DNA from 4 places in the Nocardia sp. NPDC057668 genome. Region 3 is predicted to be linked to each of the others. Evidence: riboswitches for the same ligand, from Rfam matches in the RefSeq annotation. Region 3 holds a riboswitch; each other region holds the start of a gene.
The links. Region 3 has a riboswitch for cobalamin ahead of metE (5-methyltetrahydropteroyltriglutamate--homocysteine S-methyltransferase). Riboswitches for the same ligand answer to the same signal wherever they lie in the genome.
Positions count from the first base shown of each region.

Region 1: linked by a shared signal. The riboswitch ahead of ACFVBH_RS10265 (ABC transporter substrate-binding protein) and the one ahead of metE (5-methyltetrahydropteroyltriglutamate--homocysteine S-methyltransferase) in region 3 are both predicted to bind cobalamin.
Region 2: linked by a shared signal. The riboswitch ahead of ACFVBH_RS05660 (methylenetetrahydrofolate reductase) and the one ahead of metE (5-methyltetrahydropteroyltriglutamate--homocysteine S-methyltransferase) in region 3 are both predicted to bind cobalamin.
Region 4: linked by a shared signal. The riboswitch ahead of glyA (serine hydroxymethyltransferase) and the one ahead of metE (5-methyltetrahydropteroyltriglutamate--homocysteine S-methyltransferase) in region 3 are both predicted to bind cobalamin.

Region 1 is NZ_JBHVIC010000001.1:2,229,578-2,234,858, forward strand. It holds gene ACFVBH_RS10260 (ABC transporter permease) at 1-209, opposite strand, end outside; gene ACFVBH_RS10265 (ABC transporter substrate-binding protein) at 220-1,818, opposite strand; cobalamin riboswitch at 1,855-1,982, opposite strand; gene ACFVBH_RS10270 (family 1 glycosylhydrolase) at 2,061-3,317, opposite strand; gene ACFVBH_RS10275 (lysophospholipid acyltransferase family protein) at 3,536-4,549, opposite strand; gene ACFVBH_RS10280 (GNAT family N-acetyltransferase) at 4,559-5,281, opposite strand, start outside.
Region 2 is NZ_JBHVIC010000001.1:1,207,537-1,212,817, reverse strand. It holds gene ACFVBH_RS05675 (family 2A encapsulin nanocompartment cargo protein cysteine desulfurase) at 1-847, opposite strand, end outside; gene ACFVBH_RS05670 (family 2A encapsulin nanocompartment shell protein) at 849-1,778, opposite strand; gene ACFVBH_RS05665 (class I SAM-dependent methyltransferase) at 2,042-2,782, opposite strand; cobalamin riboswitch at 2,988-3,222, shown strand; gene ACFVBH_RS05660 (methylenetetrahydrofolate reductase) at 3,359-4,366, shown strand; gene ACFVBH_RS05655 (GNAT family N-acetyltransferase) at 4,647-5,281, shown strand, end outside.
Region 3 is NZ_JBHVIC010000001.1:2,101,353-2,106,633, forward strand. It holds gene ACFVBH_RS09695 (pyruvate carboxylase) at 1-2,617, opposite strand, end outside; cobalamin riboswitch at 2,886-3,083, shown strand; gene metE (5-methyltetrahydropteroyltriglutamate--homocysteine S-methyltransferase) at 3,226-5,281, shown strand, end outside.
Region 4 is NZ_JBHVIC010000001.1:576,326-581,606, forward strand. It holds gene ACFVBH_RS02715 (GlsB/YeaQ/YmgE family stress response membrane protein) at 1-114, shown strand, start outside; gene ACFVBH_RS02720 (helix-turn-helix domain-containing protein) at 193-1,392, opposite strand; gene ACFVBH_RS02725 (hypothetical protein) at 1,632-1,985, shown strand; cobalamin riboswitch at 2,060-2,259, shown strand; gene glyA (serine hydroxymethyltransferase) at 2,386-3,687, shown strand; gene ACFVBH_RS02735 (lipase family protein) at 3,925-5,281, shown strand, end outside.

The DNA of each region.
Region 1 (5,281 bases), 130 kb from region 3:
GCGAAGCGCACCGGCGCGGGCCGGTCCAGTCCCAATTGCGCACGCAGGGTGGCCAATTGCTCGGGCGTGGGGTCGCCGCCGCCCGCCCGCGACAGGATGACCGTCGCCGCGTCGGAGTCCAGCGACTCGAACAGCCCGAAGATCAGCAGCGCGACGACGAACAGTACGACGATCCCGCCGCCGGCCCGCCGGGCGGCATAGGCGATCACGACCGCCGAATCATTGCTCGGCCAGCCAGGTGGTCGCGTAGTTGGCCCAGTCGTCGGTGCCCGGCACACCGTCGCGCACCCCGCCCACATGGATGCGGGCGGCGTCGGGCCGCTTGGCGAAGCTGTGCAGGATGTAGCCGCCCTCGTCCCAGAGTTCCTGCTGCAGTTCGCGATACAGCGTCGCCCGGCGAGCCGGATCCATGGCCGCGCGCGCCTGCGCGAACTTGGCGTCCCAGCCGGGCCGCTTCCAGCCGGTGCCGTTGCTGGGCGCGTCACCGGTCATGGTCTGGCCGTAGAAGTAGTCGAGACTGTAGTTCCACCAGCCGATGTGGGACAGCGCGGCCTTCCCGCTGACCTGTGAGAAGTACGTATCGGCGGGAACCGATTCGAGCTCGATGGTGATGCCCGCGGCCTTGGCCTGCTCGGCGAACAGCGTCGCGGATTCCAGCATGCCCGGGAAGCCGTCGGCGGTCGGCAACGTGACCGTCAGGTTCTCCTTGCCCGCCGCGCGCAGCAGTTCACGCGCGCGCTGCGGATCGTAGGCGCGCTGGGGCAGAGCGTCGTTGTAGAACGGCGCACCCTTGCCGTAGATGTCGTTGCCGAGCTCGGCGTAGCCGTAGTACACCGAATCCACCATCGCCTGACGATCCACCGCCAGCCGCATGGCCTGGCGCACCCGCACGTCGTCGAACGGCGCGGTGTCCACCCGCATCTGGAACGCGCCCATGAGACCGGCGGGCGGGGTCACGACCGTGATGTCGCCGTCCCCCGACAGGTTCCGCGCCTGCAGGTACGAGATCTCGTGCACCACATCGGCTTCCCCGGACAGGAAGGCGTTCACCCGGGCCTCGGTCTCGGCGATCTGGATGATCTCGACCTCGTCGAGGAACACCTGCCCGCCCCAGTACTTCTCGTTGCGGCGCAACAGGGTCCGGTCGCCCGGCGACCACTTGACCAGTGCGAACGGGCCGGTGCCCACCGGCAGCACCGAGCCGTCGATGGCGCCGGTGCCGTCCTTGACGATGTAGCAGTACCAGCCCGCCAGCACCGAACCGAAGTCCGCCAGCGGCGTTTTCATCTGCACGGCCACCACGAGATCGCCCTCGGCGCGGGTGCGCGACATGTCGACCGCCGACAGGTCACCGGAGGACTTCTTCGCCGGATCGAGCATGCGCTGGAAACTCCACAGCACATCGCGCGCGGTCAGCGGGGAACCGTCGCTGAACACGACGCCCGGCCGGAGCTTGATACGCCATTGGCTGCCGTCGGCATTGGGCTCGATCGATTCGGCGAGCCGGTACCGCAGGGTCAGGTCGTTGTTGTAGGCGACCAGTTTGTCCCACACGTTCTTCGATACCGCGCCGCCGGCCGAGCTGCCGGCCTGATGCGGATCGAGCACGTCCGCGCTCGCCGAGCGCCCCGCGATCACCGTCCGCAGGCGGCCGCCCGGCCGGGGCGGACCCGAGGCCGCGGTCCGCGCGGTCGTATCCGAGCCGCAGCCCGCCAGGACGCCGGTGGTACCCAGCAGGACGGCTCCGAGCGCGCCCGCACTGCCGAACAGGAATGTACGGCGGCCGGCAACCGGCCGCCCCGGTGTGTAGTTGTTCATCAATCCTCGTTGGTGTGATCCCGATACCGCGGGCGCAGGTATCCTGGCTCCCGGATCGACACACCCCGCCGGCCTTCCAACCTGGGCAGGTCGTGGCCATTACTCGGCGGATTGCTCCCCGGTGACAGTTGCGGGACAGCCCCGGATTCACACCGGTGTTCCCTACGCCGGGTACCGACCCTACGGGACGGAACGGGCGCGCGGGGACGCACATCGGGCGGCCGGCGACCGCCGCGCGCGGGTTACTCGACGACCGCCGGGGCGGCGCAGCTGTCCGGTACGGCGACCAGCGAGCACGTCACCGGCGCGCGCGTCGGCCGGTAGCCCCGCGGGACCCCGCCGTGCGCGGTGATGTCGCGGTAGGCGGCGACGCCGTCGGTGGGATGCCTGGTCAGGCTCGGATCATGCTGGGCGTCAACGGTGTACAGGCCGAAGCGGGCCGAATAGTCGCCCCATTCGTAGTTGTCGGTCAGGCTCCAGTAGTTGTACGAGACGACGTCGACGCCGTCCTGTTTGGCGCGCTGCAACCAATACACGGTGTCGCGCAGATGATCCCCGCGCGTGTACCCGTCGTCGCGGACGCCGTTCGGGCCCGTGGCCAGTCCGTTCTCGATCACGCGGATGGGTTTGCCCGGGAAACGGGACGCTATGTGGCGCAGCACGTAGTAGATGCTCTCCGGGGCCTGGGTGCTCTTCCAGAATTCACCCGTCGCACCGTAGGCGGCGGACAGGTCGGTGATCGAGGTCGAGTAGTAGTGATCCACGCCGATGAAATCCAGGGTGTCGCGCATCGGCTCCGGAAAGAGCTGCTCCAGCATCGATTGCACGCCCGGGATGGGAATGTAGGCCAGGTTGGAGGACACCTCGGCGTCCGGCTGCACGGAATGGATGTAGCGGTAGATCTCCCGGTGCGCGGAGACGATGCCGTCCGCCATGCGCCCCGCGTTCTCCAGGCGCAGGCCGCCGTACATGAGTTCGCGCCGGACGTATTCGGTCGGCTCGTTGAAGGTGATCCACAACGGGCGCGCCCAGGAGTATCGGTCGACCACGCGCCGCGCGAAATCGACCAGCTCCGAGGACATCTCCGGTCGGTTCCACCCGCCGCGATCCACCTCCCACCCCGGATGGACCCAGTGGTTCAGGGTGATCATCGGCCGCATGCCGGATTCCACGATCCGGGCGATGACCGCGTCGTAGAACGCCCATCCCGCCGAATCGTCGCTGCCCGGAGCGGTTTCCACGCGGGACCACTCGACCGAGGTGCGATAGATCCGCACCCCCAGCCCCCGCGCCCGCTCGATGTCCGCCGCGTAGTTGTGGAAGAAATCCACCGAGTTCCCGATGGGCTCGCGCACCCGCCCCTGATCGCCGTAGCGCAGCCAATTGGAATCGGCGCTGTACCCCTCGGACTGAAATCCGGACTGCGCGACGCCGAACTCGAACTCGGGCCCGAGCCCCGGCGTCTCCGCCCCGGCGGGAGCGGTCCCCACCACCGCCATCGTCGCGAACGAGAAGGCCGCCGCCACCCCCGCCGTACACACCTTCGACCACCGCTGCCGCACTTCGACCCTCCGGTCCACCGAGCTCTACCGATACACCGGCGCATCGAAACACGCCGGTGTACGCGGTAGTATGCGGCGCGTTCCGCGATGTACGCCAGGAATCGCGAACAAGACTCCGGGACAGTCGAATCCGTGTCCGGGCGGCCGGACGCGCCTCAGCCGCGGTCGGACAGGGTCGCCGAGGGTTGCAGCAGGCGTTCCTCCAGCGCCGCCACCTGGGCCGCGACGCGCTCGTGCTCGGCCAGGTGGACCAGGTCGGCGAAGGTGCGGTCGATACCCGCGTCGGCGATGGCGCGTTCGCAGCGGCGGGCCAGGTCGTGCCGGTCCGTGCCGGGGGCGAGCACCGGGCGCAGGGTGATCTCGGCGACGACGCCGCGTGAGCGCAATACCCGCCGGATCGAGTCGGCCATGGTGTCGATGCCGACGAACGCGGGCACGGTGGACACCTCGCCGTGGGCGTCGAGATAGCGCAACTGGATCGGTTGCACCGGCGTGCCGGTGTCCACCGCGGCCTGGAAGAGAGCGGGACGCAGGTGACCGTGGGCGCGGCCGCACCAGGTGGTGCCCTCGGGGAAGATGCCGACGCGTTCGCCCGCGCGCAGGCGGGTGGCGATCTCGGCGATGACGCCGGGCAGGGCGCGCAGGCGTTCGCGTTCGATCGGGATGACGCGGACCTTGCGGGCCACCGCGCCGAGCACGGGCCAGTCGATGAGATCGGCGCGGGCGACGAAGGACGTGGGCTCGACCGCGGACAGGGCCATGACGTCGGTCCAGCCGATGTGCGGGGCGACCACGAGCACGCCCCGTGCGGCGTCGGTCGTACCGGACTCGGTATCCGACTCCCCCGCGCGAACCGTGTCGGCGCTGTCCCCGGAGGTGCGGTTGTCGATCACTCGGACGCGGATTCCGCAGCAGTGCAGCAGGGTTCGCGCATAGCCGCTCTGCAGCGCCGCGCGGCGACGGCGCGGGGTGAGCACGTGGGCCAGCGGGAAGGACGCCAGGACCGCACCGAACCCGAGGATGCGGGCCGCCATGAGCAGCGTGTTCGCCTCGGGCGCGGTGCGCACGCATTCGGGACCGCAGGGGCTGTGCGGCATCCACGCGTGCGCGCTGGATTCAGCGGGCGGACAAGACAATCCGGCCGTTCCGGGGGAAAGCAGGGCAGGCATCATGATTCATCACCGGGCATCCATACTGGCGACCGCGGACTGCAGGCGCTCCAGGTAACGGGTATTGACGGTCGACAGACCGAGCAGGGCAACGAAATCGGCGACCGCGAAATCCGGGTCGTGTGCCGGTTCGCCGCAGATCTGGGCGTTGAGTCGCAGGTAGCCGTTCATCAGCGCGGGCAGCTTGGGGCGCGCCGGCGGCTCGATCTCGTCGAGTGTGCGGCCCTGCACGACGACCGGGTTGTACGGGCGCACATGCCGTTCCGGCGCCAGGCCGTGCTTGCGCAGAATCAGGTCGCGGACCCCGCGCACGTTCGAGCCGGGCAGATCCTCGGGCGTCTGCTGCATGGGGACCGAGACGCAGCCCATGATCCATTCGTAACCGGTCAGCTGGATGTAGTGCAGGATGCCCGCCCACATCAGCGTCAGCACCGAACCGTTGCGGTGATCGGGCACCACGCAGGCGCGGCCCATCTCCACCATCCGGTTGCCGACCGGATCCAGTGCGCTCACATCGAATTCGGTGGCGGTGTAGTAGCCGCCGGCGGCGGTCACCTTGTCCGGGGGCAACATGCGGTAGCAGCCCACGAACTGATCGGTGAGCTCGTCGCGGACCAGCAGGTGATCGCAGTGATCGTCGAAACGATCGGCGTCCAGTCCGTGCTCGTTGTCGGGGATGGCGAAACCCGGTTCGGCGGCGAACACCTGGTAACGCAGCCGCTGCGCGGCCTC
Region 2 (5,281 bases), 890 kb from region 3:
AGTGGGTGATGCGGTCGATGACCGTGCGCGGCTTCTGCGTGGTGGCGGCGTTGTCGAACCACACCAGCGGGTGCCCGTTCACCCGTTCGCCCAGGATGGGGAAATCCCGGCGGACGGCGTGCACGTCGAACGGCGGATGCCGATCCGGCACCGGATCGCCGGCCCGGTCCCCGAGGAAGTAGAACTGTGACCCGGCCGGTGCCGCATCGGCTCGCGGGCGCTCGAGGAAGTAGAAGCTCGGCCCGCCTGCCGCTGCCGCCGGTGCGCTGAAACGCGACGGGGTCAGCGGGATATCGAGCGAGGGCAGTTCGGGCAGCCAGGGATCGGTGTGCACCGGGGCCGCGGTGGTCCCGGACTCCCAGCCCGGCACCGCCGGGGCGGGGGTGGCCCCGCCGGGCGGCACCGCACCCCGAGGCGCGCCCGGGGTGCGCGGCGTGCCCGCCGTGGCAGGGACGGAGATGCCCGGACTCGGCTGCGGCACAGCGCCTTCCGGCACCGCGCCGCCTTCCGGCACGGTCGGTTCCGGCGCGTGCGGGAGCGAGCTCGCCCCCGCCGCCGACAGGGGAGCCGCCACGGGGGCCGACGCGGCCGAGGGCAGCGCCCCCGGCGATCCGGGCACACCGGACGGCCCCGCCGGGGTGCTCGGCGCACCCGGAACATACGGGAGCGGCGGCGGCTCCGGAGCCGGTCCGCCCGGCCCCGGGACGCCCAGCCCCCCGAGGCCCGGCGCCGCCGACGGCAGCGCCGAGAAGAACTCCCCGGCAAGGCGATTCAGCGTCGCCTCGTCCGGGAGCAGGGCGCCCCACCCGGAACCGGTGGCGGCCACCGGTTCCGGGGAAGCGGGCAGATCAGCGGTAGGTCGGTGCATAGTCATGGAACCTGTTCACCTCTGCGCCCTCGAGCACCGCCACGGCGTCGTCGGTCAGGATCGCCAGGGAGCAGTACAGCGAAACCAGATACGAGGCGATGGCACTGCGGTCGATTCCCATGAACTTCACCGACAGGCCGGGACCCTGTTCGCCGGCCAGTCCCGGCTGGTACAGCCCGACCACGCCCTGCCGTTCCGCGCCCGGGCGGATGAGCAGGAACTTGGTCTTGCCGCCGGTCACCGGAACCTTGTCCGACGGGATGATCGGGATGCCGCGCCAGGTGATGAACTGCGAACCGAACAGGCTCACCGTCGGCGGCGGCACACCGCGCCGCGTGCACTCTCGCCCGAAGGCCGCGATGCCCTCCGGGTGGGTGAGGAAGAAGCCGGGCTCCTTCCAGACCTTGGCGATGAGATTGTCCAGATCGTCGGGCGTGGGCGGGCCCGCGATGGTCGAGATCCGTTGCTTCTTCGGCGTATTGGCGATCAGCCCGTAGTCGGGGCTGTTGATCAGCTCGCCTTCCTGATGCTCCTTGATGGCCTCGATGGTCAGGCGCAGCTGCTGGGAGATCTGGTCGTGCGGGCTGGAATACAGGTCCGAGACCCGGGTGTGCACGTCGAGGATCGTGTGCACGGCCTTGAGCCGATACTCGCGCGGATCCTTCTCGTAGTCGATGAAGGTCTCCGGCAGCGGGGACTCGTCGTAGTTGTCGCACTTGATGTCGACGGTCTGCTCGTGCGTCACCCGGTTGCGCCGGTAGATGCCGGCTTCCACCGGCACCCAGCTCAGCAGATGGACCAGCCACCGCGGGGTGATGGACTCCATCTGCGGAACGGTCTTGGTGGCATTGGCGAGTGTCCGAGCAGCCTCGTCGCCCAGTGCCACCGGTTGCGGCACGGTACTTGTCATGAAAACCGCCTTCAATTAGGCAAATTGGGGGTTACCGACGGGACGGAATACTAACTCCGGGATCCGCCGCTGTCCTGATGAACAGAACGGCGGGCGTGTCCTGGAAGTTTGCTGGCAAAGGCGCGATTCGATGCCGTTCGTGCCTTCGATGTGAACGGGTGCACACCGCGATGTAGACACCGCGAGCTAACAGTGAGGAAACCGTAATTGCGCGGTAACGAATTCGGGGGAGGCGCGCACGGAAACCGCTGCGGCCGCGCGCCTCAGCGCACGCCCACGAGCACCGCGTCGGTGATCGAGCGCCACGCGACCCCGGCTTCGGCGAACCCCGCCGCCCAGACGTGGTCGAGATGCCAGTCCAGGGTCTGCGGCACGCCCCGCGGCCGGTTGTCGAGAATGGCGCGACTGGCGGCCAGCTCGTTGCTCAGCCGCGGATCATCGGCGATTCCGGCCCACCACTGTTCCCAGTCCGGCACGCCCTCGGCCCGCACCCGCTCCTGATGCCCGCGCTGAATCCGCTCGTCCAGCGCGTTCAGCAGCGGGGTCCGCGGATCGGGCATGTGGTCGGCGTTGAGGAACAGCCCGCCCGGGCGCAGCAGCGCCGGCAGGTCCCGGTAGAGCCTGGCCAGGTCGTCGGGCTGCATCCAGTGCGTGGCGGTCGCGGTCGCGATGACGTCGAACGGCTCGGCGGTCAGCGCACTCGACCACGCCGGATCTTCCAGGTCCGCCACGACGAAACTGACGCGCGGATCATCGGCGAAGGACCCGCGCGCCATCGCCAGCAGCGTCGGATCCCGATCCACCGCAACCGAACTCGACTCGGGCAGCCGGGCGAACAGCCGCCGGGTGATGGTGCCGGTCCCGCAAGCCAGATCCAGCACCCGCGGCGCCTTCCCGGCGCTCGCCTCGACCAGATCCAGCATCACCCGGAATCGCTCCTCGCGATCGGGCATGTACAACTCCTGCTGCCGATCCCAACTCTCCTGCCACGCTTCCCAATTCACGCCTTCTCCAGTGGTCTGATCAGCGGCTTCGGACCGGACGCAGACTACGCGGCGGACCGGGCGCGGCGTCCCCGCGACACGCGCTCGCGGCGCGCCGGAGCGCGCGGGGGAGGGGGTGTGGTTGTCGGCGGCGGTACCACTTCGCTATATTCGCCTGCGCAGCTGGTTCGCCGGAGGCGGTATCGAGGAGCCCCTGATCCGTCCGAAGGCGTCGAAGCCCGGTGGTGCGTTCGCGTGCCGCCCGGGTGAGAGGGAACCCGGTGGAAATCCGGGACTGTCCCGCAGCGGTGAGTGGGAACGACAGCCGTCATTCCGCACTGGGCGCGATGCCTGGGAAGCGATGGCCGATAGGACCAGCCCCGGCACGAGCACCGGGGCCGACCCGGGTCACGGGTCGATGCCCACGAGTCCGAAGACCTGCCGTTGCGCTGGATACGTCGTATCCGGCGGTTGTCGCCTCGTGGATCGGGTGGCACGCCGAGCGGGACCGGGCGTCGCACGACGCCGCGCAATGGGCTCCTTCAGCGTGCACTCGCAATGAGGTGGCCATCGGCATGCTGACCATGGAGCTCACCAATGACGAACTCGGACAACACTTTCGCAGCCGTGCCCGGCTGCGCCCCGACCGCCCGTGTCGCGCCGCTCGCGGCCGCTCGCGCCTCGGTCGTGCAGAGCCTGCGGATCCATTCCGGGGCGCGGGTGCCCTTCTCGGTGGAATTCAATCCGCCGCGCGACGCCGCCGGAGAAGCGCGACTGTGGCGCACGGTCCGCGAGTTCGAGCGCATGCATCCGGCCTTCGTCTCGATGACCTATGGCGCGGGCGGCTCCACCAAGGACCGCACCGCCCGCATCACCGGCCAGCTCGCCCAGCAGACCACCCTGCTGCCGGTGGCGCACCTGACCGCGGTCGGGCACAGCATCGCCGAACTGCGCGCGCTGGTCGGCTCCTACGCCGACTGCGGCATTCGCAACATCCTGGTGCTGCGCGGCGATCCGCCGGGCGATCCGCTCGGCGCCTGGGAGCGTCATCCCGACGGGGTGGCGTACGCCGAGGAACTGGTGCGCATCGTGCGCGACCTCGGTGACTTCAAGGTCGGGGTGGCCTCGTTCCCGCAGGGGCATCACCGCTCACCGGACCTGGCCACCGACACCGCCCACCTGGCCGCCAAACTTCGCGCCGGCGCGGACTACTCGATCACCCAGATGTTCTTCGACGTCGAGCACTACCTGCGCCTGCGCGACCGGGTGGCCGCGCACGACCCGATCGAAGGCGCCAAGCCGATCATTCCCGAGCTGATGCCGATCACCTCCCTGCGCACCGTGCAGCGGGCGGTCGAGCTGTCCGGTCGCGAACTCCCGCCGGCGGTGCTGGCACGGCTGCGGCGGGCCGCGGGGGACGGTCCGGAAGAGAACAAGGCCGCGGTGCGCGCCGCGGGCATCGAGATCGCGACCGAGATGGCGCAGCGCCTCATCGACGAGGGCGCGCCCTGCCTGCACTTCATCACGCTCAATTTCGCGAAGGCGACGACCGAGGTGCTGACCAATCTCGGCTACCGCGTGACCGCGGCTCCGCTCAGCGCCTGAGAAACCGGCGGCGGGTCCGGAAACCCGGACCGGGCCCGGCAACCGGCTGGCTCTGAGATCTGCATTACGCTAGCCTAACCTAAATCGGATGAGGTTAGGCTACGTTTACTACGTAAGTGTGTGCTGATCAGCGATTACGTTCCGAGACCGGCCGCAGATGCTGAAAGCCTGCCGCTATTGCTCGCGTGTCGCGCGGTACCCGTCGCGATTTTCGGGTTAGCCCACCCTAATAAAATAGGTTACCCTAACTCGCGAATGTGGATCTGCGAGAGGGTTTCTGATGGTGGTTGCTCGTCCCGAGACGAGTCCGGGTACCGATGTTGTCGAACCAGCTGTTTACGAGCTGACCGCCCGGCCCATCGATATCGAACGTGACACCGAGACCGCGCACCGGTGGCTCATCCACCCGAAGTCGGCGTACTGGGGGATGCTCGAGAGCACGCCGGCCGACGTCGAGGATCTGATCCGCGTCGCCGAGTCCGACCCGGATCCGCGATTCGGCATGTGGATCGGCGCGTTCGAGGACGAGCCGCAGTTCCTCTTCGAGCTCTACAACCCGCAGACCAGCGATCTGGCCAAGCCGGACACCGGCTACGAGCACGCGGCCGGTGACATCGGCATGCACCTGCTGGTCTCCAGCAGTGAGCGCCGGCTGCCGGGCTTCACCGGCAACGTCATGCTGCACATCATGCGCACCGCCTTCTTCGAGTGCGGCGCCGAGCGAGTCGTGGTCGAGCCCGATCACCGGAATCTGCACGTGCAGAAGCTCAATGCCGCGGTCGGCTTCCGGGTCGTCGGTGATTTCCCGGTCGCCGACAAGATCGCCCGCCTGAGCTACTGCACCCGCGCCGACTTCATTCGGCTCACGGACAACGGCCGGTCCCTGGCGACCGACCTCCAGCTCGCGAACTCCTG
Region 3 (5,281 bases):
CGACCTTCGAGGACGGGGTGACCTTGACCAGCCGGCCCAGAAGTCGATCCGCTGCGGCGTATTTCGCCTCGACCTGCTCGAACTGATCACCCAGACCCAGCGCGATGGCCTGCTGCCGCAGATTCGAGAGCTGACCACCCGGAATCTCGTGGGTGTACACGCGACCCGTCGGGCCGGGCAGCCCGGACTCGAACGGCCCGTACACCTTGCGCAGCGCCTCCCAGTACGGCTCGAGGTCGCACACGTTCTGCAGGTTCAGACCGGTGTCGTGCGGGGAGTTCGCGGTCGCGGCGACGATCGCCGACAGCGCGGGCTGGCTGGTGGTTCCCGCCATGGGCGCACTCGCACCGTCGACCGCGTCGGCTCCGGCCTGCCAGGCGGCGAGGTAGGTCGCGAGCTGGCCGCCGGGGGTGTCGTGGGTGTGCACGTGCACGGGCAGATCGAACTCGCGGCGCAGCGCGGTCACCAAAGTGGTCGCGGCCGGAGCGCGCAGCAGACCGGCCATGTCCTTGATGCCGATGACGTGCGCACCGGCTTCCACGATCTGCTCGGCCAGCTTCAGGTAGTAGTCGAGGGTGTACAGATCCTCGTCCGGGTTCGAGAGGTCGCCGGTGTAGGAGAGCGCGACTTCGGCCAGGGCAGTACCGGTTTCGCGAACGGCGTCGATCGCCGGGCGCATCTGATCGACGTTGTTGAGCGCGTCGAAGATGCGGAAGATGTCGATGCCGGTCGCGGTGGCCTCGGAAACGAAAGCGCGCGTTACCTTTTCGGGGTACGGCGTGTAGCCGACGGTGTTGCGCCCGCGCAGCAGCATCTGCAGGTTGATGTTCGGTACGGCCTCGCGCAGCGCGGCCAACCGCTCCCACGGGTCCTCGTACAGGAACCGCAGCGCCACGTCATAGGTTGCGCCGCCCCAGCATTCGATGGACAGCAGCTCCGGCGTCATGCGCGCCACGTGCCCCGCGACATCGAGCAGGCCGTTGGTGCGCACGCGCGTGGCGAGCAGCGACTGGTGCGCGTCGCGGAACGTCGTGTCGGTGACGGCGAGGGCCTTCTGCTCGCGCAGCGCCCGCGCGAACCCCTCGGGCCCGAGCTCCAGGAGCCGATCGCGCGAACCGGCGGGCGGCGCCACGGTCATGTCCAGGGCGGGCAGCTTGTCGTGCGGGTAGACGGCGGTGGGCCGGGAGCCGTGCGGCTTGTTGACCGTGACGTCGGCCAGGTAGTTCAGGATCTTCGTGCCGCGGTCGGCGGAGCTCTTGAGGGTGAGCAGCTGCGGGCGCTCGTCGATGAACGAGGTGGTGACCCGGCCCGCCCGGAAATCCGGATCGTCCAGCACAGCCAGCAGGAACGGGATGTTGGTCGTCACGCCACGGATGCGGAACTCGGCGACCGCGCGGCGCGAGCGCGCCATCGCGGTCTGGAAATCCCGGCCCCGGCAGGTGAGCTTGACCAGCATGGAGTCGAAGTACGCGCCGACCTCCGCGCCGACGTTGGTGCCGCCGTCCAGGCGCACGCCCGCGCCACCGGGTGAGCGGTAGCCGGTGATGCGGCCGGTGTCCGGCCGGAAGCCGTTGGCGGGATCCTCGGTGGTGATGCGGCACTGCAGCGCCGCGCCCCGGATGACGATCGACTCCTGGCTCAGGCCGAGATCTTCCAGCGATTCACCGGCGGCGATCCGCATCTGCGACTGCACCAGATCCACATCGGTGATCTCCTCGGTCACCGTGTGCTCCACCTGGATACGCGGATTCATCTCGATGAACACGTGGTTGCCGCGCTCGTCGAGCAGGAACTCCACCGTGCCCGCGCAGCTGTACCCGATCTGCTTCGCGAACGCGACGGCGTCGGCGCAGATCTTGTCCCGCAATGCGGGATCCAGGTTCGGGGCGGGCGCCATCTCGATCACCTTCTGGTGGCGGCGCTGCAGCGAACAGTCGCGCTCGTAGAGGTGAATGACGTTGCCCTGCTGATCGCCCAGGATCTGCACCTCGATGTGGCGGGGGTTGATGACCGCCTGCTCGAGGAACACCGTGGGATCGCCGAACGCCGACTCCGCTTCGCGCGCAGCCGCTTCGATGGCCTCGCGCAACTGCGCGGGGTCCCCGACCCGGCGCATGCCGCGCCCGCCGCCGCCGGCCACGGCCTTGACGAAGACCGGGAACTCCATGGACTCCGACGCCTTCAGGAGCTCGTCCACGTCCGCGGACGGCTTGCTCGAGGCCAGCACGGGCAGTCCGGCTGCCTTGGCCGCGGCGATGGCCGTGGCCTTGTTACCGGTCCATTCGAGGATCTCCGCCGACGGCCCGATGAAGGTGATGCCCTCGCGGGCGCACGCGGCCGCGAGATCCGGGTTCTCGGAAAGAAAACCGTAACCCGGGTAGATCGCGTCGGCGCCGGAAGTCTTGGCCGCCTTGATGATCTCCTCGATCGACAGGTACGCGCGCACCGGATGACCCGGCTCGCCGATCTGATAGGCCTCGTCGGCCTTCAACCGGTGCACCGAGTTGCGGTCCTCATAGGGGAATACCGCGACGGTGCCGATGCCGAGTTCGTAGGCCGCGCGGAAGGCGCGAATGGCGATCTCGCCGCGGTTGGCGACCAGGACTTTGGAGAACATTCGCCTAAGGTACCTGCCCCGGCAAGCCGAACGAGCATCGAAGTACGGTTCGCAGCAATCTTCACAGTCACATACCGGTCGGTTGCGAATTTGTGTTCATCACCTGGACACATAGCCGATCGTGAGGTCCGCGCGCCGCGGTCCGCCGGATTCGCCGACTTGCTAACCCGAGGCAGTGAACGACCGCCCCGCACCGACCGGCCCCGAGGTGCCGATATGCTCGCGGGGCAATCGGTTCGCCGGGTGCGATCCAGCGATCGCGGCCGGCGTCGAAGCCGAACCTCTCGATCTCGGGCGGCTCGGTGAGAGGGAACCCGGTGAGAATCCGGGACTGTCCCGCAGCGGTATGCAGGAACGACCGCCGTCATGAGCACTGGGAAGCCTCCTGGGAAGCGACGGCCAGTAGGTCGGCCGATTCGGCCGGTGCCCGCGAGTCCGAAGACCTGCCGAATGCGCCGGATACGCCGTATCCGGCGGTCTCCGCCTCGTGGATTGGGTGGACGGACCGGCGGTTCCCGCACGCCGTGTACCGGCGTGCTCTCGGATGCCCGGGTTCGATTCCTACCCGCGGCGGTGGCCAGTGGCTTTCCAACACTGGAGACACACCTGTGACCAGCACTGCACCGTTCACCGCAACGGTTCTCGGGCTACCGCGCATCGGGCCCAAGCGTGAACTCAAGAAGGCCGTCGAGTCCTACTGGGCGGGACGCGTCGACGCCGGCGAGCTGCGGCGCGTCGCGCGCGATCTGCGCACCGCTCAGCTGACCGCCGCGGTCGAGGCCGGGTTGGACTCGGTGCCGGTCGGCACCTTCTCCTACTACGACCAGATGCTCGACACCGCCGTGCTCTTCGGTGCGCTGCCGCCCCGGGTGGCCGGCATCGACGATCCGCTGGACGCGTACTTCGCCGCCGCGCGCGGCAACGCGACGGTCGAACCGCTGGAGATGACCAAGTGGTTCGACACCAACTACCACTACCTGGTTCCGGAGCTGGGCGCCGAGACCGAGTTCTCCCTGCACCCGGACAAGCTGCTGACCGAACTGGCCGAGGCCATCCAGCTCGGGGTGCCCGCGCGCCCGGTGGTCATCGGGCCGCTGACCTTCCTGAAGCTGGCCAAGGACGCCGCGGGTGATCCGCTGGCCCGCGTCGACGCGCTGCTGCCGCACTACGTGGAACTGCTCCGGCAGCTCGCGACCGCGGGCGCGGGCTGGGTGCAACTCGACGAGCCGGTGCTGGTCACCGACCTGAGCGCGGACGAGCTGGCACTGGCCGGGCGCGTCTACAGCGAGCTGTCCGCCGCGGCGGACCGTCCGAAGATCCTGGTGGCGACCTACTTCGGCACCCCGGGCGCGGCACTTCCGGTGCTGGCCTCCACCGAGGTCGAGGGCATCGCCGTGGACTTCGTCGCCGGTACGACCGTCGACGAGGTCGCCGCGGTGACCACCCTCGGAACCAAGGTCCTGGTGGCCGGGGTGGTCGACGGCCGCAACGTGTGGCGGGCGGACCCGGACAAGGCGCTGGGCACCCTGGCCACGCTGCTGGGCAGCACCGGCGCGCTGGTGGTCTCGACCTCCAGTTCGCTGCTGCACGTGCCGTATTCGCTGGACGCGGAATCCGATATCGACCCCACGCTGCGGTCGTGGCTGGCTTTCGGCGCGGAGAAGATCGCCGAGGTTCGACTGCTGGCGACGGCGCTCCATGAGGGGACCGCCGTCGTCGCAGCGGATTTGGCGACCGCGCGCGCCGCGCTGGCCTCGCGCGCCGCCGATCCGCGCCTGCGCGACGACACCGTGCGCGCGCGGCTGTCCGCGCTGGGCGAGTCGGCGACCCGCCGCTCCCCCGCGGCCGAGCGCCGGGTGCTGCAGGCCGAGCGGCTGCCGCTGCCGCTGCTGCCGACCACCACGATCGGCTCGTACCCGCAGACCCCGGCGATCCGCAAGGAGCGCGCCGCGCTGGTCAAGGGCGACATCACCCCGGAGCAGTACCGCGAGCGCATGCGCGCGGAGATCGCCGATGTGATCGCGCTGCAGGAGAAGCTGGGCATCGACGTGCTGGTGCACGGTGAGCCCGAGCGCAACGACATGGTGCAGTACTTCGCCGAGCAGCTGCACGGCTTCCACTCCACCGCCAACGCGTGGGTGCAGTCCTACGGCACCCGCTGTGTGCGCCCGCCGATCCTGTTCGGCGACGTCACCCGCACCCGGCCGATGACGGTCGAATGGATCGAGTACGCGCAGTCGCTCACCGACAAGCCGGTCAAGGGCATGCTGACCGGGCCGGTGACGATTCTGGCGTGGTCGTTCGTGCGCGACGATCAGCCGATCGAGGACACCGCGCGCCAGGTCGCGCTGGCGATCCGGGACGAAACGGTGGATCTGCAGGCCGCGGGCATCCGGGTCATCCAGGTGGACGAGCCCGCCCTGCGCGAGCTGCTGCCGCTGCGCGCGGAAGACAAGGCGAACTACCTGGAGTGGGCGGTGTCGGCGTTCCGGCTGTCCACCGCGGGCGTCTCCGACGCCACCCAGATCCACACGCACCTGTGCTACTCCGAGTTCGGCGAGGTCATCGGGGCGATCGCCGAGTTGGACGCGGACGTGACCTCGATCGAGGCGGCGCGCTCGCACATGGAGGTGCTGGACGACCTCAACGCGGCGGGCTTCGCGC
Region 4 (5,281 bases), 1.5 Mb from region 3:
TTCGATGTCGACGTCGAGGGCGGCGGCCTCTGGTTCAGCTTCTTCACCTGTCTCGGCGGCGCCGTCATCCTGTTGCTACTGGTCAATCTGGTCACGCGACGATCGGTGCGCTGACCCTCCACCACTGAAACGGCCTGTGCCCGAGCGCCCCACATTCCGGGGCGACTCGGGCACAGGTGTATCGGGGGCTATTCAGGCGCTGACCCCGCACCAGGCCGCGAACCCGCGGATTCCGTCGGTGCGGCGGGCATCCTGGCGGGCCAGCACCCGGATGGTCTCGTGCACCATCGGGTGGTAGCGGGTCAGCGAGGGCGAGATGTTCTTGGCGGTGTGCAGCGCGTCCAGGACCATGGCGCGATCGCCGTGCAGCAGGTAGGCGCGGGCGAGATCGATGTAGTGGTGCCCGGACCGCGAGCGCGGGGTGCCGGGCGGAATGTACAGTCCGTCAGCTCTTTTCAGCGCTTCTCCGCCATCCATCAACTCCACCGCCAGGGCTACGGACCAGATGCCGGCATTGGTCGGGCCGAATACCAGGACCTCGTCGCGATCGTGCCCGACGCGCTTGGCCGTCGCCTCGGCCTCGGCCAGATGCGAATCGGCCAGATCCCGGTTTCCGGCCCGCGCGGCCGCCAGCCCGGATTGCAGATGCAGTCCGCCCCAGGCGATGAGGTCGCGATCGGCGCCCGCCCGCAACGCCGCCTCAAGTTCGGCGCGGCACTGCTCCAGGAAGATCAGCGCGGTCTTCCAGTCGCCGCCGTTGGTCAGCAGGCTGGCGCGATGGAACTGACTGGCCGCGATCCACAGCGGATCGCCACTGGCGGTGGCGGCCCACGTCATTCGGTCGACGGCGCTGGCGGCCAGGTCGATGTAGCCGAGTTTGTGGGCCAGGCTGCGCACGTTGTAGTACAGCTCGGCCAGCACGACGAACGCGCGATCGCGCTCGTGACCATGACTGCGGTGCACCAGAACTCGTGTTTCGGTGAGCAGGGCGGGCAGCAGCGCGGCCAGTTTCGGCGCGGCGGCGTCGCGGCGGTAGCGGCGGGCCTCGATGGCGGCGGCGGCGAGGGCGGCGACCGGGCGCACCTCGATCTCGGAGTCGGCCAGGTCGTAGGCGGCGAGTTCGTTGCGCAGCAGCGCGATCGCGCCGTGCAGCTCCCGGTCCTCCACGCTGGTCGGCACGAACGGCTGGCCGAGCAGTTCGGCGGTGCTGGTGCGCAGCGCTTTCGCGCTCGCGGCGATGAAGGCCGGGGTGGCCGCGCGGCGGCCCTGTTCCACGGCGCTGATCAACGAGGTCGACAGTCCTGTCTCCATGGACAATCGGGCCTGGGTCCATCCCCGGAGCTTGCGGCCCTGCGCGACGCGCGAGCCCACCCCGGCCGATTCCTCACTCATCACGGCCTCGATTCAAGCGGTTCCCCGGTATCGAGACTGCCACAAATTGTGTGAGTCCGCCGGGAGTAGCGGGAGCAGGCTGGATACAGCGACCAGCGCCGGAGCGGTTCGTCCGATTTGTCGAATCTGCGGCGCGACAGGCGCACTCGATGAATTCCCGCACCGAAGGAATCGGACATGGAACGCATGCGCGCCGGCGAGGATCCACGGCCCTTCGCCGCTGTTGGGGGGTGCCGGTGATGTTCGACAGTCCGAAGGCCCTCGGATTCTTGAACAAGGACGTCTCCGGCGTGCGGCAGCCGTGGGACGAGCGCCTGATCCGCAGCGCCGCCGCCCGGCTCGGGTACGACCTGTCCAAAATCCTGGTGTTCGACGCCCATACCCAGGAATGGGTGCATCGCCTGCGGGTCGCGGTGACCCGCACGGGCGCGAGCGCGGTGTTCGTCCCCACCGTCGAGCACTTCGACGCCGCGGTCGTCCCCACCGGTCTGGTCGCGGTGGTCGACGTGATCACGGTCGAACCCGAGGAAACCTACGCGCGCGGTGGCGCGGGCGAGCCGGGACACCCGGAAGCCCCCGGCGCCCGGGCGTGATCACCGATGCCTATCCTGGTGGCGCAGCTGGTTCGCTTGCGATGTGGCCGACGGAGCCCCTGACCCATCGCGAGTGTCGAAGCCCGAGCGGCGGTCACGCCGACGGGTGAGAGGGAACCCGGTGAGAATCCGGGACTGTCCCGCAGCGGTGAGCAGGAACGACCGCCGTCACACGCACTGGACCCGGGTCCGGGAAGCGACGGCCAGTAGGTGGACCCCGCGCGGGGACCGGTGCCCGCGAGTCCGAAGACCTGCCCGCTGTACCGGATACGCCGTATCCGGTGGTCGTCGCCTCGTGGACCGGGCGTATCACCGATCAGCACCGGCCCGGCGGGCGCGGGCGTCGGTCGTGCGCGCGGATAGGGCGGCGATCCTTCGCACCGCCACCCTGGAGCTTCCCGTGACCACCTCGAAAACCCGTCCGGCATCGGTCGATACGCAATCGCTCGGTGAACTCGATCCCGAGCTCGCCGCCGCCATGGCGGGCGAACTCGCCCGCGAGCGCGACACCCTGGAAATGATCGCCTCGGAGAACTTCGTGCCGCGCGCGGTGCTGCAGGCGCAGGGCAGCGTGCTCACCAACAAGTACGCCGAGGGCTATCCGGGCCGGCGCTACTACGGCGGCTGCGAGCACGTCGACGTGGTGGAGACCCTGGCCCGCGAGCGCGCCAAGGAACTGTTCGGGGCCGAATTCGCCAATGTCCAGCCGCATTCGGGCGCACAGGCCAACGCCGCGGTGCTCATGGCGCTGATGAACCCGGGCGAGAAGCTGCTCGGGCTGAACCTCGCGCACGGCGGTCATCTCACGCACGGCATGAAGCTGAACTTCTCGGGCAAGCTGTACGAGGTGCACGCGTACGGTGTCAGCGAGCGGGACCATCGGATCGACATGGACGAGGTCCGCGGTATCGCGCTCGAGGCGCGGCCCAAGGTGATCGTGGCGGGCTGGTCGGCCTACCCGCGGCATCAGGACTTCGCCGCGTTCCGCGAGATCGCGGACGAGGTCGGGGCGTACCTGTGGGTGGACATGGCGCATTTCGCCGGTTTGGTCGCCGCGGGCGTGCACCCCTCCCCCGTGCCGCACGCCGACATCGTGTCCTCCACCGTGCACAAGACCCTCGGCGGGCCGCGTTCCGGGCTCATCCTCGCGAAGCAGGAATTCGCGAAGAAGCTGAACAGCGCGGTCTTCCCGGGTCAGCAGGGCGGCCCGCTCATGCACGCCATCGCCGCCAAGGCCGTGTCCTTCAAGATCGCCGCGGGCGCGGAGTTCGCCGATCGCCAGCTGCGCACCCTGTCCGGGGCGAAGATCCTGGCCGAGCGGCTGAGCGGCGCGGATGTGACCGAGCGTGGCATCACCGTGCTCACCGGCGGGACCGATGTGCACCTGGTGCTGGTGGATCTGCGGCACTCCGAGCTCGACGGTCAGCAGGGCGAGGATCTGCTGCACGAGATCGGAATCACGGTGAACCGCAACGCCGTTCCGTTCGACCCTCGTCCGCCGATGGTCACCTCCGGGCTGCGGATCGGCACGGCCGCACTGGCCACGCGCGGGTTCGGCGATGCGGAGTTCACGGAGGTCGCGGACATCATCGCCACCGCGCTCGCGGGCGGCTCCGACATCGACGCCCTGCGCGCCCGGGTCGGCAAGCTGGCTCGCGACATTCCGCTGTACCAGGGGCTCGAGAGCTGGAACCTGATCTGATCCGGCGGTGACGCCGGTCGGATTCCCCGTGTGCCAAAGCTTTTCGGCGCGCGGGGAATCCGGCCGCACGGCGCGGACCGCGGGGTCGTCACGGATGTCCGTCGCACCGTGCACAACCGCTCCCGAAAAATTTCGGCAAACTGTCTCGGACAGCCCTTGCTCGATAGTGACGCAGACGATACTCTGCCCTCCATGTGAGTCAGTGTGGTCTCACATTGAAACGGATGGAGACGACCAATGGCGCTGCGCGCGTCGCTACCTGGCCGGGCGGCCGTGGTGGCTCTGGCATTCACGGCGGCGGTGGGTACCTTCACCACCGCGATCGCGTCCGGCGAGCCCGCGGGATCCGCACCCGTCGCGGTGCAGCCCGCACCGGCGTTCGCGGTGCCCCCCGAGCTCGATCCGGGGTTCCACGATCCGCCGGCCGCGCTGGTGGCGAGCAAGGCCCCGGGCGAGGTCATCGCCGCCCGGCAGGTGAATGTGGCCAACGCCGGGGTGATTCCGCTCAACGTCGACGCCTGGCAGGTCTCGTTCCGCTCCAACAACACTCGGGGAGAGGCGATTCCGGCGGTCGCCACGGTCATCAAGCCGCGCGGGTCCGCACCCGACAGGCTGGTCTCGGTGCAGGTCGCCGAGGATTCCCTGGCCGCCTACTGCGCGCCCTCGTACGCGGTGCAGCAGTGGTCCGCCGCGGCCGCGGTCGGGCAGATCGTCGCGCCGCTGGAGTTCGTCATCGCGCAGGCCGCCGTCCAACAGGGCTGGGCGATCGTCATTCCCGACTACCAGGGACCCGACAGCGCGTTCGGCGCCGGGCCGCTGGCCGGGCGCATCACCCTGGACGGCATCCGCGCCGCGAAGGATTTCGGCCCGATGCGATTGGCCCCCGACACGCGGATCGGCCTGTACGGCTATTCGGGCGGCGCGATCGCGACCGGCCATGCGGCCGAGCTGAAGGCCTCCTACGCGCCCGAACTCAACGTGGTGGGCACGGCCGAGGGTGGCGTGCCCGCGGATTTCGGCCCGCTGCTCGACATCGGCAACGGTCAGCTGTGGTCGGGGATGATCATGTCCGCCGTCATCGGCCTCGGCCGCGAGTACCCCGAGTTCGGGGCACTGCTCGATCGCGATCTGGACCCGCTCGGCCAGGCCCTGAAGGTCGTCAAGGGCGGGCTGTGCGTGCAGTACAACACCGCCCTGTTCCCCTTCGCGAATCTGAAAGGCATGCTGCGGGTTCCGGAGGGTGATCCGATGCGGAACCCGGTGGTGATCGATACCCTCACCCGCACCCGCATGGGTAAATCCACACCCGATATGCCGATGTTCATCTGGCAGGCCAATCCCGACGAGCTCATCCCGGTGGGCCCGGTGAACACCCTCGTCGACACCTACTGCCAGGATCCGAACGCCCGGGTCCAGTACACCCGCGAACACCTCGGCGAGCACATCACCACCGAGATCTCCGGCTCCACAACCGCTCTGCTGTGGCTGGGCGACCGTCTGAACGGCGTCCCCGCCGCCCCCGGCTGCTCGACGACGGACACTCCCTTGATGGCGACCGACCCCGCCGGCCTGACCCTGCTGGGCCAGACGCTGG